4 regions of the Ciceribacter thiooxidans genome follow, and region 4 is predicted to be linked to each of the others. Evidence: riboswitches for the same ligand, from Rfam matches in the RefSeq annotation. Region 4 holds a riboswitch; each other region holds the start of a gene.
The links. Region 4 has a riboswitch for cobalamin ahead of H4I97_RS01695 (energy-coupling factor ABC transporter permease). Riboswitches for the same ligand answer to the same signal wherever they lie in the genome.

Region 1: it holds a riboswitch for cobalamin, as region 4 does, so the genes downstream of both, bluB (5,6-dimethylbenzimidazole synthase) here and H4I97_RS01695 (energy-coupling factor ABC transporter permease) in region 4, are expected to answer to the same signal.
Region 2: it holds a riboswitch for cobalamin, as region 4 does, so the genes downstream of both, cobT (nicotinate-nucleotide--dimethylbenzimidazole phosphoribosyltransferase) here and H4I97_RS01695 (energy-coupling factor ABC transporter permease) in region 4, are expected to answer to the same signal.
Region 3: it holds a riboswitch for cobalamin, as region 4 does, so the genes downstream of both, cobU (bifunctional adenosylcobinamide kinase/adenosylcobinamide-phosphate guanylyltransferase) here and H4I97_RS01695 (energy-coupling factor ABC transporter permease) in region 4, are expected to answer to the same signal.

What each region holds. Positions count from the first base shown of each region.
Region 1 is NZ_CP059896.1:1,283,369-1,286,570, reverse strand. Features, by position in the region: gene H4I97_RS06015 (DUF2865 domain-containing protein) at 1-885, shown strand, start outside; gene bluB (5,6-dimethylbenzimidazole synthase) at 917-1,609, opposite strand; cobalamin riboswitch at 1,656-1,859, opposite strand; gene H4I97_RS06005 (TolB family protein) at 1,904-2,734, opposite strand; gene H4I97_RS06000 (NAD+ synthase) at 2,763-3,202, opposite strand, start outside.
Region 2 is NZ_CP059897.1:295,598-298,799, forward strand. Features, by position in the region: gene H4I97_RS19375 (LysE family translocator) at 140-772, opposite strand; cobalamin riboswitch at 1,067-1,195, shown strand; gene cobT (nicotinate-nucleotide--dimethylbenzimidazole phosphoribosyltransferase) at 1,266-2,324, shown strand; gene H4I97_RS19385 (crotonase/enoyl-CoA hydratase family protein) at 2,423-3,190, opposite strand; gene H4I97_RS19390 (hydroxymethylglutaryl-CoA lyase) at 3,187-3,202, opposite strand, start outside.
Region 3 is NZ_CP059896.1:1,399,320-1,402,521, forward strand. Features, by position in the region: gene H4I97_RS06555 (ATP12 family chaperone protein) at 1-569, shown strand, start outside; gene H4I97_RS06560 (hypothetical protein) at 632-1,099, shown strand; cobalamin riboswitch at 1,161-1,528, shown strand; gene cobU (bifunctional adenosylcobinamide kinase/adenosylcobinamide-phosphate guanylyltransferase) at 1,697-2,221, shown strand; gene cobW (cobalamin biosynthesis protein CobW) at 2,225-3,202, shown strand, end outside.
Region 4 is NZ_CP059896.1:371,705-374,906, forward strand. Features, by position in the region: gene H4I97_RS01690 (phosphoribosylaminoimidazolesuccinocarboxamide synthase) at 1-368, opposite strand, end outside; gene H4I97_RS01695 (energy-coupling factor ABC transporter permease) at 569-1,222, opposite strand; cobalamin riboswitch at 1,277-1,492, opposite strand; gene H4I97_RS01700 (hypothetical protein) at 1,706-1,921, shown strand; gene H4I97_RS01705 (helix-turn-helix transcriptional regulator) at 2,079-2,972, opposite strand; gene H4I97_RS01710 (aldehyde dehydrogenase) at 3,189-3,202, shown strand, end outside.

The DNA of each region.
Region 1 (3,202 bases), 910 kb from region 4:
TTCCAGATCCGCAAGGCTCGCCAGCGTTTTTTCGACCTGCATTGCGGCTCTCCGAGCGTCATTGATTATACGGCGATGAACCGTCCAGAATGCGCAACGCTTTCCGCCGAGATCAAGCGGCTGGAGGAGGACAAGCAACAGCTTGTCGACAGGCGCGATGCCGCGCGAAACGGTGCGACGCAGCCGAACGAGGTCCGTCAGCGGATTCTCGACCTGATGGAGGCCAACCACTGCGACGAAGAGCCTGTGAAGGCCGATGTCACGCCCGCCGAACCGCCCCGCACACCCTATCTCGACATGGTGGCGCCGCGCCTCGGTCCGGACGGCTTGCCGACGGGCGGTTGGCGGAACGGTGCGGGCAATCTGCAGACGCTCTGCGTGCGCACCTGCGACGGCGCCTTCTTCCCGATCTCGTCGAACACCACGCCGCTTACCTTCCGGCGCGATGCCGAGCTATGCCGGCAGATGTGCCCCGGCATCGAGACCGAACTCTATTTCCGGTCGGTCACCGAGCCCGAAAGCGGCGAGATGATTTCGACCACGACCGGCAGGCCCTACCGGCAGTCGCCGACAGCATTCGCCTACCAGAGCCGCCGCAAGGGCGACCAACCCTCCTGCACCTGCAACCTCACCGAATTCTATCGCAGAATGAAGACGCAGGCGGCCGGCGCAAACGTGCCGGACTACAACTCCTCTGTCATCGACCTGAAGACGGCCGGCAAGCCGGCTCCCGAGAAGGCGGAGCCGTCGTTACCGGTTGAGCGACCCTATGATCCCGCGGAGAAGAAGGTGCGACAGGTCGGCCCGGTCTTCCTCCCGAGCGAGACGAGCGGCATCGATCTCAGGCATCCGGCGCTCTCCGGTCCGCAGCCGGTCCAGCAGTAGAGCGCGGATACCCGCAGCTATCCGCCGGATCTCAGCCGACCGGCCGATCCTGCCAGATTTCGGAAAAAACCAGATCCTCGAGCGGCAGGCGCTTCCGCCAACCCTTCACCGCCAGTTCGGGCTCTCCGTAGAGTGTGTCGACATATCCGAGACAGAACCAGCCGATCACCTCGACATGTTCCGGAATCGCGAGAATCCGTTTCAGCTCGTCCTCGTGGAAAATGCTGACCCAGCCGACTCCGACGCCTTCGGCGCGCGCCGCAAGCCACAGGTTCTGGATCGCACACACCGTCGAATAGCGGTCCATGCTGAAATTGTGCGTTCGGCCGAGCACGACCGGACCACCGCGCGTCGGATCGCACGTCACGCAGATACCGAGCGGTGCCTTGCGGATACCCTCGAGCTTCAGCGCACGATAGTCGCCACGCTTCTTGCCCGAAAACATCTCCGCCGCCTCGTCGTTGGCACGGCTGAAGGCGCGCCAGATCTCCTCCCGCCGCTCGGCATCGCGCACGAGAATGAAATTCCACGGCTGCATGAAGCCCACCGACGGCGCATGGTGCGCGGCCGACAGCAGGCGCCAGACGAGATCGTCCGGCAGAGGGTCCGGCAGGAACTGGTCGCGCACGTCGCGGCGGGTTTCTATGGCTTTGTAAATGGCAGCGCGCTCCTCAACGGAGAAGGCGCCGACCCGAACCATATGGTCCATCGGCTCGTCCGGCATCGTCAAATCCCCAACAATGCAAAGGACCGCCCGCCGTCCGCGCGGGCCAAGTCTATCTTGCCAGGCCGGTCTTCTGACTCGGCTTCCGCTGCCCGTCGCCGCCTTCCCGGCCAAAAAGCCAGTGACGCGAACCGGAAGACCGGTTCCTTGCGACAGGCATCCGCCACACAGCGTTGGGCACGTTCCGGACTGTCACCGGATTCCCGATTCTCCCGCCTTGCCTGCGGGCACCTGACGCTGCCGATTGTTCACAGTTCGCCGCCCGTGGCAAGACCAACGGCGTGCAATCCGGTTTTACTCGACGGGGAAATAGCGAACATAGGCGAAAGCATCGCCGTCGGGAGACCAGCTCGGCACGTTCAGCGAGCCCTGCCCGCCGAAGAGGTTGAGGAGTGTCTCCACCTCTCCCGTCGCGACGTCCTTCCGCCGTATCGATACTTGCTTGTCCCGCGGGTGACCTTCGACGTCGCTGCGATAGGAGAGAAAGATCAGCCCGTCGCCCTTCGGTGCGGGATGCGGAAACCAGTTGGCGAAGCCGTCATCAGTCACCTGGTCGAGACCAGTGCCATCGGGCCGGATCTTCCAGATCTGCATCAGCCCGCTGCGGTCGGAGTTGAAGTAGATCCATTGTCCGTCGGGCGAATAGTCGGGACCATCGTTGTGCCCGCCGCCACGGATCAGCTCCCGCTCCTCGCCCCCGTCGACGGAGATCGTGTAGATGCCGAATTCATCGTTGCGGATTCCGCAATAGGCGAGATGCCGCCCGTCGGGCGACCAGCCGTGCCAGTAGGACGGCAGCCGCGCGGTCACCTGCCGCGGCACGCCGCCGGTGGCCGGCAGGAGGTAGATGCAGGATTTGCCGTGCTCTGTCTTGTCGGAAATCGCGAGCGTCGTGCCGTCGGGAGAAAGACCGTGATCATTGTTGCAACCGACGGCAAAGCCCGTCTCGATCGGCTCCGGCGGCGCGCTTCCATCGACCGGCAGCCGGTAGATCAGGCCGTCGCCGTTGATCACAAGGTGCGCACCGTCCGGGGTCCAGTTCGGCGCCTCGACCAGCGCCTCCGTCTGCCAGACGACCCGCGAGGTGCGGCTTTTGCAGTCGAAGATCTCGACGGAACTGCGCATGCTCGCCTCCTTGCTGGGATCGGCGTGATCAGCGGTCCCGGAACCGGTTGGTGATCGGGTAGCGCCGGTCGCGGCCGAAGTTCTTGCGGGTGATCTTTACACCGGGCGCCGACTGCCGGCGCTTGTACTCTGCCAGATAGAGCAGATGCTCGATCCTGTGTACGGTCGCAACGTCGTGGCCGCGCGCGACGATCTCCTCCACCGACATCTCCTGCTCGACGAGGCATTCGAGGATGTCGTCCAGCGCCGGATAGGGCGGCAGCGAATCCTGGTCGGTCTGGTTCGGCCGCAGCTCCGCCGACGGAGCCTTGGAAATGATGTTGGCCGGTATGACCTCGCCGGCGGGGCCAAGCGCGCCCAGCGGCACGTTCTTGTTGCGCCAGCCAGAAAGCGCGTAGACCTGCATCTTGTAGAGGTCCTTGACCGGATTGAAGCCGCCGTTCATGTCGCCGTAGAGCGTCGCGTAGC
Region 2 (3,202 bases), on a different replicon from region 4:
GCTTTCTCACTGCTCGCGTCGCCACCTGCCCCTTCCCGTGTCAGGTCAGGATGAACCAAAGATGCACTTGTGAGCTTGCTTGCCGGAGGGGCGAGTACGAACCTCGACCTCCCGGCAGACTTCGTCGGGTGCGGTGCAGTTAGTTTCTGGCTCCCAATGCGAGGCGGCAAGCCAGACCTGCAAGAACTGTCGCGAGAAGATACTGCGGCAGCTTCCTGAATCGGACCAGACTCGTGACGCGCCTGCGGATATGCCCGCTCAAAAGGACAACCGAACCATTTACGATGAGGCCTATTCCATTCAGCACGGTAGCGAGGACCAGCATTTGGACAGTAAGCGATCCTGCCTCTGGGCGCACAAACTGAGGGAACAACGCCAAGACAAAGAGGGCCATTTTCGGATTTAGAAGATTTGTTGCCAGACCTTCGCCGAGGATCCGCTTCATTGAAAATCGCTTTAAGGCCGACTCAGGAGAGAAATGTGCGCCCTCGGAACGAATGGTTTTCCACGCGAGGTACATCAAATAGGCGCACCCGGCCCAACGAACGACCTCGTATGCCGTCGGAACTGCGACAAAAAGCTGTGAAAGTCCCAACGCTGCTGCGAGGGCATGGCAATATGTGCCGAGTGCTATACCGGCATAGGTCAGGAATCCCGCAGCTCGCCCCTGGCTTAAGCTGCGTGACGCAATGAGAAGCATGTCGGGTCCGGGCGTGGCGGTCAGCACGACGCACGCGAGGGCAAAAAGTATGATAGTGGAGAAATCCGGCATATCGTTTCCCTTCGAGTTGGCCGGAATTCCGATCTACCAAGATTCGTGAGGATGACAAGTCGCGAATAGTCGGTTCTCTGACATCATTCGATGGGCGTCCCCTATGTCCTCCGTAAACGATCGCTTATGGCGGCCAGGGAAAGCACGAGAAGCCGGAACGTAGAGCAGTCTCTTTGCGTCGGATCAAAGATCCGCGGCATTTTTCCTTCTGAAGCGCCCACGTTCCACCCACGATGGCCGCGGCATCCGTTGCCTGAAGGCAACGCGCAGGTTACAGCCGTCTCGACAACTAACGGAACTCGGTGAAATTCCGAGACGGTCCCGCCGCTGTAACCAGATACGAGTCTCAGGAGGCTTTGTCCGCCACTGTCCGGTCCCGGACGGGAAGGTGCCTGAACCCGGCCATGCTGGAAGTCAGAAGACGAGTTGATCCGCAACCGAAATCCGCCCGATGGCAAAGGGTGGAATGATCGGCGTCACGTGGAGGACCCGTATGTCTGCAGAAATGAGCCTCGCCTCGGGGCAACAACCAATCCCGTCTTTTGAAACCCTCGCCTCCTTGCGAAAGGCGCTAAGCCAGCTTCCGCAAGGTGACACGCGAGCCGCAGAGGCCGCCGCCGCCCGCGAGGGCATGCTGACCAAGCCACCCGGAAGCCTCGGGCGGCTCGAGCAGACCGTCGCCTGGCTTGCCCGCTGGCAAGGTCGCTACCCGCCGGCCATGGACCGGCCGCAAACCTGCGTCTTCGCCGGCAATCACGGTATCGCCGAGGCAGGCGTCTCCGCCTATCCGCCGGTCGTCACCGAGCAGATGGTCCTCAACTTCGAGAGAGGCGGCGCTGCGATCAACCAGTTGAGTGCCGAGCTGGGAGCCAGCATGACGGTCATTCCCCTGGACCTTGCCCGACCGGTCAAAAACTTCCTGCACGCGCCCGCCATGACGGAAAGCGAGTTCCTGAAAGCGTTCAACGCGGGAATGCACGCCGTTCGGCCGGATGCCAGCATCCTGTGCCCCGGAGAGATGGGCATCGGAAACACGACGTCGGCTTCGGCTCTGTGCCTTGCGCTCCTCGGCGGCCCTGCCGTCGAATGGTGTGGCCGCGGCTCAGGCGTCTCCGATGACGTCCTAAAACGAAAGGCCGAGATCATTTCCGAGGCTGTCGAACGTCATCGGGAATCCATCGATGACGGTCTGGATGCCCTGCGGATACTCGGTGGACGTGAGATCGCCGCCATGGCCGGGGCCATTCTCGCCGCGCGTCTGCTCTCGATCCCGGTCATGCTCGACGGATTCATATGCTCCGCCGCCGCCCTTGCCCTGTATTGCAGCGGCGTCGACCCTCTTGCGCATTGTATGGTGGGACATGCGTCCATGGAGCCGGGCCACCGGCGACTTCTCGCCCACCTCGGCCTCAGACCGCTTCTCGATCTCGACCTCAGGCTTGGGGAAGGAACCGGCGCGGTGCTGGGCGCGATTCTCGCGAAAGCCGCCCTACGATGCCACCTCGGCATGGCCACTTTCGCCGAGGCCGGCGTGGACAGCGGCGCAGCCTGATAGGCGGCGCAGAGGCCGGGCCGTCACCGGCATTCACCTGGAACTCATAGACGCCCGGGGAAGGATGAGGACATTCCTCCTCAGGCGTCTAGTTTCTACTATCTCGCGAGGAAGGCCTCGATGCCTTCCGCGGCTTCCGCGCTTTCCCACCGGTCCGCGAGCAATTCGGCGGTCCGCTCGGAAAGTCCCGAGAGGCTATGGCCGCCGAGTTCCAGGCAAAGCGCCTTTGCCGCTGCGACCGCCCCCGGCCGCGTTTTCAGGATCTCCGCGATTTCAGCCTCGACACAGGCATCCAGTTGTTCTGCTTCCGTCACGGTGGAGACGAGGCCGCATCTCAGGGCGAAAGTGGCATCGAACGGTTTGGCCGTGAAAAAAAACTGCCGGGCGTAGCCCTCGCCGGTACGGCGAACGACGAAGGGGCCGATGGTGGCCGGGATGAGCCCGAGGCGGGTCTCGGTGAGGGCAAAACGGGCGGTTCCCACCGAAATGACGATGTCGCAGACTGCCATCAGCCCAATACCGCCGCCATAGGCGTTCCCGTGAACCCGGCCGATCAGCGGTTTCGGCAGGGCATCGAGTGCCGAAAACATGGCCGAAAGCGCCCGGCTTTCCTGCATCTTTCCGGCACGGTCCTTGTCCCGCTGCTCCCGCATCCAGCCGAGATCGCCGCCGGCGCAGAAACTTGCCCCGTTGCCGGCGAGCACGACGGAGCGGACACTCTCATCCGCGCCGAGGATGTCTGCGGCTTTCGTGAGTTCGGCGATCATCCGGGCGTTCAAAGCATTGTGCTTGTCGGGACGGTTCAGCGTCAGGCGCGCGATGCCACGCTCGTCGGTGTCGATCAGGATCGTTTCGAATTCCGTCATGCGTTCCTCCCG
Region 3 (3,202 bases), 1.0 Mb from region 4:
CTTCGGAGTGGCGCGCACAGGGCGAGACGATCGATCCGGCGACGATGCCGACGACCCGGCTTGCCAATACCGCGATCGACGCTGTCGCCGATCAGGTCGATGCCGTGTTCGAGGATATTGTGCGCTACGCCGGCAACGACCTGCTCTGCTACCACGCGGAATCGCCGCAGGAACTCGTCGAACGGCAGGCGCGGCAGTGGGGACGGGTGATCGACTGGGTGGCTTCCTCCCACGGCGCCCGCTTCGTTCTCGCCGCCGGCATCGTGCATCAGGCGCAGCCACAGGCGGCAATCGATGCCTTCGCTTCGGCGCTCGGCGCCTACCGGACGCCGTTCGAACTCGCGGCGCTGCACGTCGTGACGACGCTGACCGGTTCGGCGATCCTGGCGCTCGCCTTCGCCGAAGGCTTTCTTTCCGTCCCCGAGATCTGGGCGCTCGCCCATCTCGACGAAGACTGGACGGAGGAGCATTGGGGCGTCGACGAGGAGGCGCAGGCCCGCCGGGCCAAGCGCTTCGAGGAGATGGACGCTGCGGCGCGCCTGTTCCGGGCCGTGCGGGCTGCCGCTTAACGCGGCGCTAACCATAACGGTGACAGGCTCTTTCGACCGAATCGGGATCGGATCAGCCTGTCATGCTTCTGCGGTTCTGCCATGCCGCCATCGCCCTTCTCCTTTCCGCGCTGCTGTCGTCGTGCAGTATCGCGGGGGCGGGGGCCTTTACGCCGCGCAAGGTCTATGACGTCCGCGACCTGACGGTACTCGCCGATATCCGTGTGCCGAAGGCGGTGATCGTCGGCACCGACAGCCGTATTGCCGCGGCGATCGCTGCGACCGTGCCGCGGCCGGAGGCGCCACCGGTGGTGCTCTCGGTGCGGATCGGTTCCTACCGGCCGGACATTTCGCCGCTCAACCGCCGCAGCGAGGCAACAGTCACGGTGACCGCTGTCTCGGTCATCGACGGTTCTCCGGTCGCGAGCGCGACCTTCCCGGTTACGAGCGGAACGGAAAACCCGGATTTCGAGGCGGAGGCGCTTGCCGAAGCGGTCGCCGCGCGCATCCGCTCGCTCTTCGCGCTGAGCATGCCGTCGGCGCTTCAGTGATGGGCTGAGGGACGGCTTGCCGCCCTCCCGTTCGAATTGACTTCACCTTCGCTTGCGCCTAAGCGTTTTTCATTCGGATGGTTTCCGCGCCGTCGATACGGAGCGGAACGCAAAAGGGAATGCGACGGTGGGGACCCAAGCCGGGCCTGCCAATCGCAGCCGACCCCGCGACTGTAGAGCGGTGAGGGTCCTTCATCCGGCGAGCCGGAATATCCGTGACGGGTCCGCAAGGAGCGGACGGCGGGTTCTTCGGCGAAACCGGAAAAGCCACTGGAGTGGCGACACGAACAGCCGGGGCCGGGACGCCTCTATTTCTACGAATCGTCCGCCCTTCGTGTCGCCTCGAAGCTTCGGGAAGGCGAGAGAGACCCGTTGGCGCAAGGCGCCTCAACCGCGAGCCAGGAGACCTGCCACCCGTGCCGGGCTTTGAAAGCCCATCCTGGGGAAAATCCCCGTTGCCAGCACGGAGGTTGTCGTGGCGACATCTTGTGACGGCGGGATCGTGCGATCCCGCATTTCCATATCCTTTCTGCCGGGCCGCGCGCCCGGCCTCTTCCCGTGTCCATCTTTCCGGCGCTCTGCTGCGGAGGTCCGTCCTTGAGCGCGGCTGACGGCCATTGCGTCTTCGTGCTCGGCGGTGCCCGTTCGGGCAAGTCACGGCATGCGGAGACGCTTGCCGAGGTGAGCGGGCTCGAACGCCATTATGTCGCGACCGGACGCGCCTTCGATGACGAAATGCGCGAACGCATAGCCCTGCATCGCGAAAGCCGCGGTGGGCTCTGGACGACCCATGAGGAGCCGGTCGACCTTGCCGGCGTTCTCCGGCGCATTGATGCGCCGGGCCGTGTGGTGCTCGTCGACTGCCTGACGCTCTGGGTCACGAACCTGATGCTGGACGAACGCGATGTCGCCGCCGAAAGCGCGCGCCTCGTCGCGGTCCTGCCGACGCTTCAGGCGCGGCTCATCCTCGTGTCGAACGAGGTCGGGCTCGGCATCGTGCCGGAAAACCGCATGGCGCGCGAATTCCGCGACCATGCCGGGCGGCTCCACCAGATGGTCGCGTCGGTCGCGACCGAAGTCTATTTCGTCGCGGCGGGACTGCCGCTGAAAATGAAGGGTTGAACCATGCTGCAGCAGAAGATCCCGGCAACCGTCATCACCGGCTTCCTCGGCGCCGGAAAGACGACGATCATCCGCAACATGCTGATGAACGCCAACGGCAAGAAGATCGCGCTCATCATCAACGAATTCGGCGACCTCGGCGTCGATGGTGAGGTGCTGAAGGGCTGCGGTGCCGACAATTGCACCGAGGACGACATCATCGAGCTTACCAATGGCTGCATCTGCTGCACGGTGGCCGACGATTTCGTGCCGACCATGCAGAAACTGCTCGAACGTGAGGAGCGGCCGGACCACATCGTCATCGAGACCTCCGGCCTCGCCCTGCCGCAGCCGCTGGTCGCCGCCTTCAACTGGCCGGACATCCGCACCCGCGTCACCGTCGACGGCGTGGTGACCGTGGTCGACAGTGCCGCGGTGGCGGCCGGTCGTTTCGCCGACGATCACGACCGGGTCGACGCCATGCGCGAGCAGGATGCCTCGCTCGACCACGACAGCCCGCTCGAAGAACTCTTCGAGGACCAGCTCACCTGCGCCGACCTGATCGTCCTCAACAAGACCGATCTGCTGGACGGCGAGGGGATCGCGGCAGTCCGCTCCGAGGTTGCGGGACGCATCAACCGCAAGCCGACGCTGGTCGAGGCGAGGAACGGCGAAGTTCCCGCGATCGTGCTCCTCGGCCTCGGCGCCGGTTCGGAAGCCGATATCGAAAACCGCAGGTCGCACCACGAGCTTGAGCACGAGGCAGCGCACGCCTCAGGTGAGGGGCACGACCACCTGCATCACCACGACCACGACGAGTTCGAGAGCTTTGCGCTGAGGCTTCCGGCGATCGCCGATCCGGCCGCCTTCGTCGAACGGCTGAGGGCCGTCATCGAAACCCACGACATCCTGCGTCTCAAGGGCTTTGTCGACGTGCCCGGCAAGCCGATGCGGCTCGTCATCCAGGCGGTCGGCTCGCGGATCGACACCTATTTCGACCGT
Region 4 (3,202 bases):
CCGTACATCTCCCGCTGACCGGCCTTGTAGAGCGTCAGGATGGAGGTGCCCGTCGTTCCCGCGAGGTATCCCCGCACGACGATCTCGACCGGAAGGATGTCGAGCTTCTTGCCGACGACGACGTTCGGGTCGGGGTAATCCAGCACGTGGTTCGGACAGATATCCTTCGTCTGCTCAAACCAGTAACGGGCCGTCTGCGTCAGCACCTGTCCCTTGTAGGGAACGCAGGTGAGAATGCGGTCGAAGGCGCTCAACCGATCGGTGGAAATGATGATGCGCCGGCCATCCGGAAGATCATAGTTTTCACGAACCTTGCCACGATAGTAGTTCGGCAGTTCGGGGAAGTAGGCTTCGGAGAGAATGCGCAATGGCCTCGCCCTTCTGAAATCATGGAACGGACGCCGGTCGTCCTCGCCGGACCCTTAGTTTTCCACCCGGTTTTGTCAAGCGAGGCCTTCCGCGGAAGGAAAGCCAAGGCGCTTTGGCCGGCTCTTATCAAAAGAAAAAGCGCATGGCCCGACGACCATGCGCCTTCTCGGTTTGTGACAGCGACAGCCGCCCGCCGGTCTCAGGCGAAGGTCAGGCGATCGACCTCTGTCATGCGCGAGACCAGTTCGTTGGCGCGGAAGCCCTTGATCACCGACACAGCGGTGAAGGTGATGAAGGCTTCGACCAGGAAGACCGGGAAATACGCGGCGACCCAGGTAGCCCAGTCGCTGAAGGCGACCGCGTCGTTGGAGATCATCAGCCAGAAGCCGACCATCGCCGAGACGCCCGCGTAATAGACGGCGTCGATGCGCAGCACCTTGCCGAGGTTGAAACGGTCCCGGAGCCGGGCGTCGAAGAGCCGGCGGCCGAAGCTGTAATGGACTGCGATCATCGGTACCATCAGGGAGAGCGCGTTGACGCCGAGATGCGGGATGTCGCCCGGTTCGAACAGGAAAGCCTGCAGGACGAGGCCGAGCGCGAAGCCGAGCATGGCCGGCGCGAAACCGAAGAGCATGTAGATGGTGGTCGCGCCGATCAGGTGCAGTTCGGACGGACCGACCGGCAGGTGCCAGGCCTGCATCAGGGCGGAAAACACCACGGCCGAAACGAGGGCCTTCGGCACGACCAGCGGGTTGCGCACGACGGCCGGCAGCTGGGATGCGACGACGCTGAGGGCGGCTGCGTTCGCAAGGGCGATACGAACCGGATCGATAATTCCAACTTCAATATGCATTCTATTGCCTTTCCTCCGCGCCCACCGCGCGGAATTGCTTGAGACGCCACGGAAATCGTGGCCGAAGCGATGGCAGGTCTCCTGGCTCGCGGGTCCCGGCTCGGTCCGCCTTATCAACCGTTTCCGGCCAATGGCACGCTGGACGTCGCTCTCCGCTCACAGTTGCGGGGGCAGCTACGGTTTCGGCCCCTGATGGGTAATCCTCACCGTATTCCCTTTTCATCCACCGCTTCGTATTCGTCGGGTGGAACCATCGCTGGTTTTGAATAAATCTGCAGTTCGATTAGCGACGCGGGATGGACCGATGCGGCCGCAACCACGGGCTTCTTTCGTGCAGACCAACTGGTGATAGTCGATGACACGAGCGCGCGCAATCGGCTGGAAACGGATGCGGGCCAAAATGCCGCATTGCGGCGTCTTTCCACGGCGTCTAGGGGGTTGACGAAAATCAAGGCTGTCGCCGGTGAGGAAAGGAAATCCGTTATGCTCGCAAGAATGGTCTACAGTGTTCCAGTCTTCGGATGGATGCTCAGGGAAGCCTTTACCGGACCGACCACGGCCAAGCTTCTCTTCATCCTCAACCTGGTTTTGGTCTGGCTTCTCGCCATCGCCTATTTCGGCTATCCGGCAATCATCCTGCCGGCCTTGACCGCCGTGCCGGTAATCTTCACGACCCTCATCGTGATCACCAAGGGCTGACATCGCCTCGATCGCTTGTGCAGAGGCCGGGGGAGGTTGCCCCCGGCCGTACCTTCTCAGGCAAGCGTGTACTGCGTCTTCACCACGGTGAAGAATTCGGCTGTGTAGCGATCCTGTTTCCGGGAGTTTGCGACCATGATCCACTGTGCCGGATCGGTCATGGCCAGTCGGCATAGGTTGCCGGTTCTTCCTGTGCCATCCTGCCGTCGCTTGCGACAATGCTCCGCCGGTACGCGGCGGGAGACAGGCCGGTTTTTCGCTTGAAAAAGTGACTGAAGTAGGTCGGATCGCGGAAGCCGAGGCTTTCTGCGATTCCGTGGATGGTTCGCGGAGAGCGTTCGAGCTTGATCTTTGCTTCGCGGATCGTGCGTTCGTGGACGAGCTCGATCGGTGTCCTGCCGAGAGCCTTGCTGCAGAGCGAATGCAGTCGATCTGCAGTGATGCCGAGCTGTTCGGCGTAGAATCGGATCGGTCGCTGTTCCTCGAAGTGACTTTCGACGAGATGGCGAAAGCGCTGGAGAATGTCGCCTGTCTTCGCAGGTCTGGCGAACGGGAGGTCATCAGCGCCGGTGAGGCGCCAGATCCTCAGCAGAAGAAGCTGCAGAAAGGCGTTGGACGCCATCACGGATGGGTGCTCCCGCTCGAGTTCCTCGGAAAGACCCCGGAGCAGCGGAGCGAGAGCCTCGATTTCCGCGCGTTCGATGTCTTGCCGAATGATCTCCTGCGACAGCAGAAGCCGGAGGCCGTGGCCTTCAGGATGATCGTCAACAGTCTCTGCCAGATGCGCGTCCGCAAGACCGAGAAGATGGCCGGCGCTGCCCGCCTCGACGAGCAGGGAAAGATCGTTGTCTGGCGGCAGGATTGCCACGGCGGGACCGATGACGAGATCATCGCGCGCCGGTGAACGCAATCGCCATAACCCAGTCGAAAGAACGAGGAGATGTGCGAAGTGCTCGTAAGGCGGCGCGGGGAGGCGCATCGACCGTCGTGCCAGGGCCGGGAGAAGCGGATTACAGCGCAGTTTGCGGTGAATGGTGTGTCTGTCGGTCATCGCGGCTCCGGATCGCACGTGTCCCGCCTTTTCGAACAAGCACCGGAAATCCACATGTTGTCGCCAGAAAATCGCATTCTCAACTCCATGGTCAACCCCTAAGCTTCTCTGATGCCTTTGGGAGGAGGCTTGGTGGGCATGGCGACGCATTGGCCGGCTTGCGCCCGGATTCCCCTGAAGAACGGTTTTGGATCCGGGTTTCCAAGGGTGATCGACATGTTCGAAGCCAG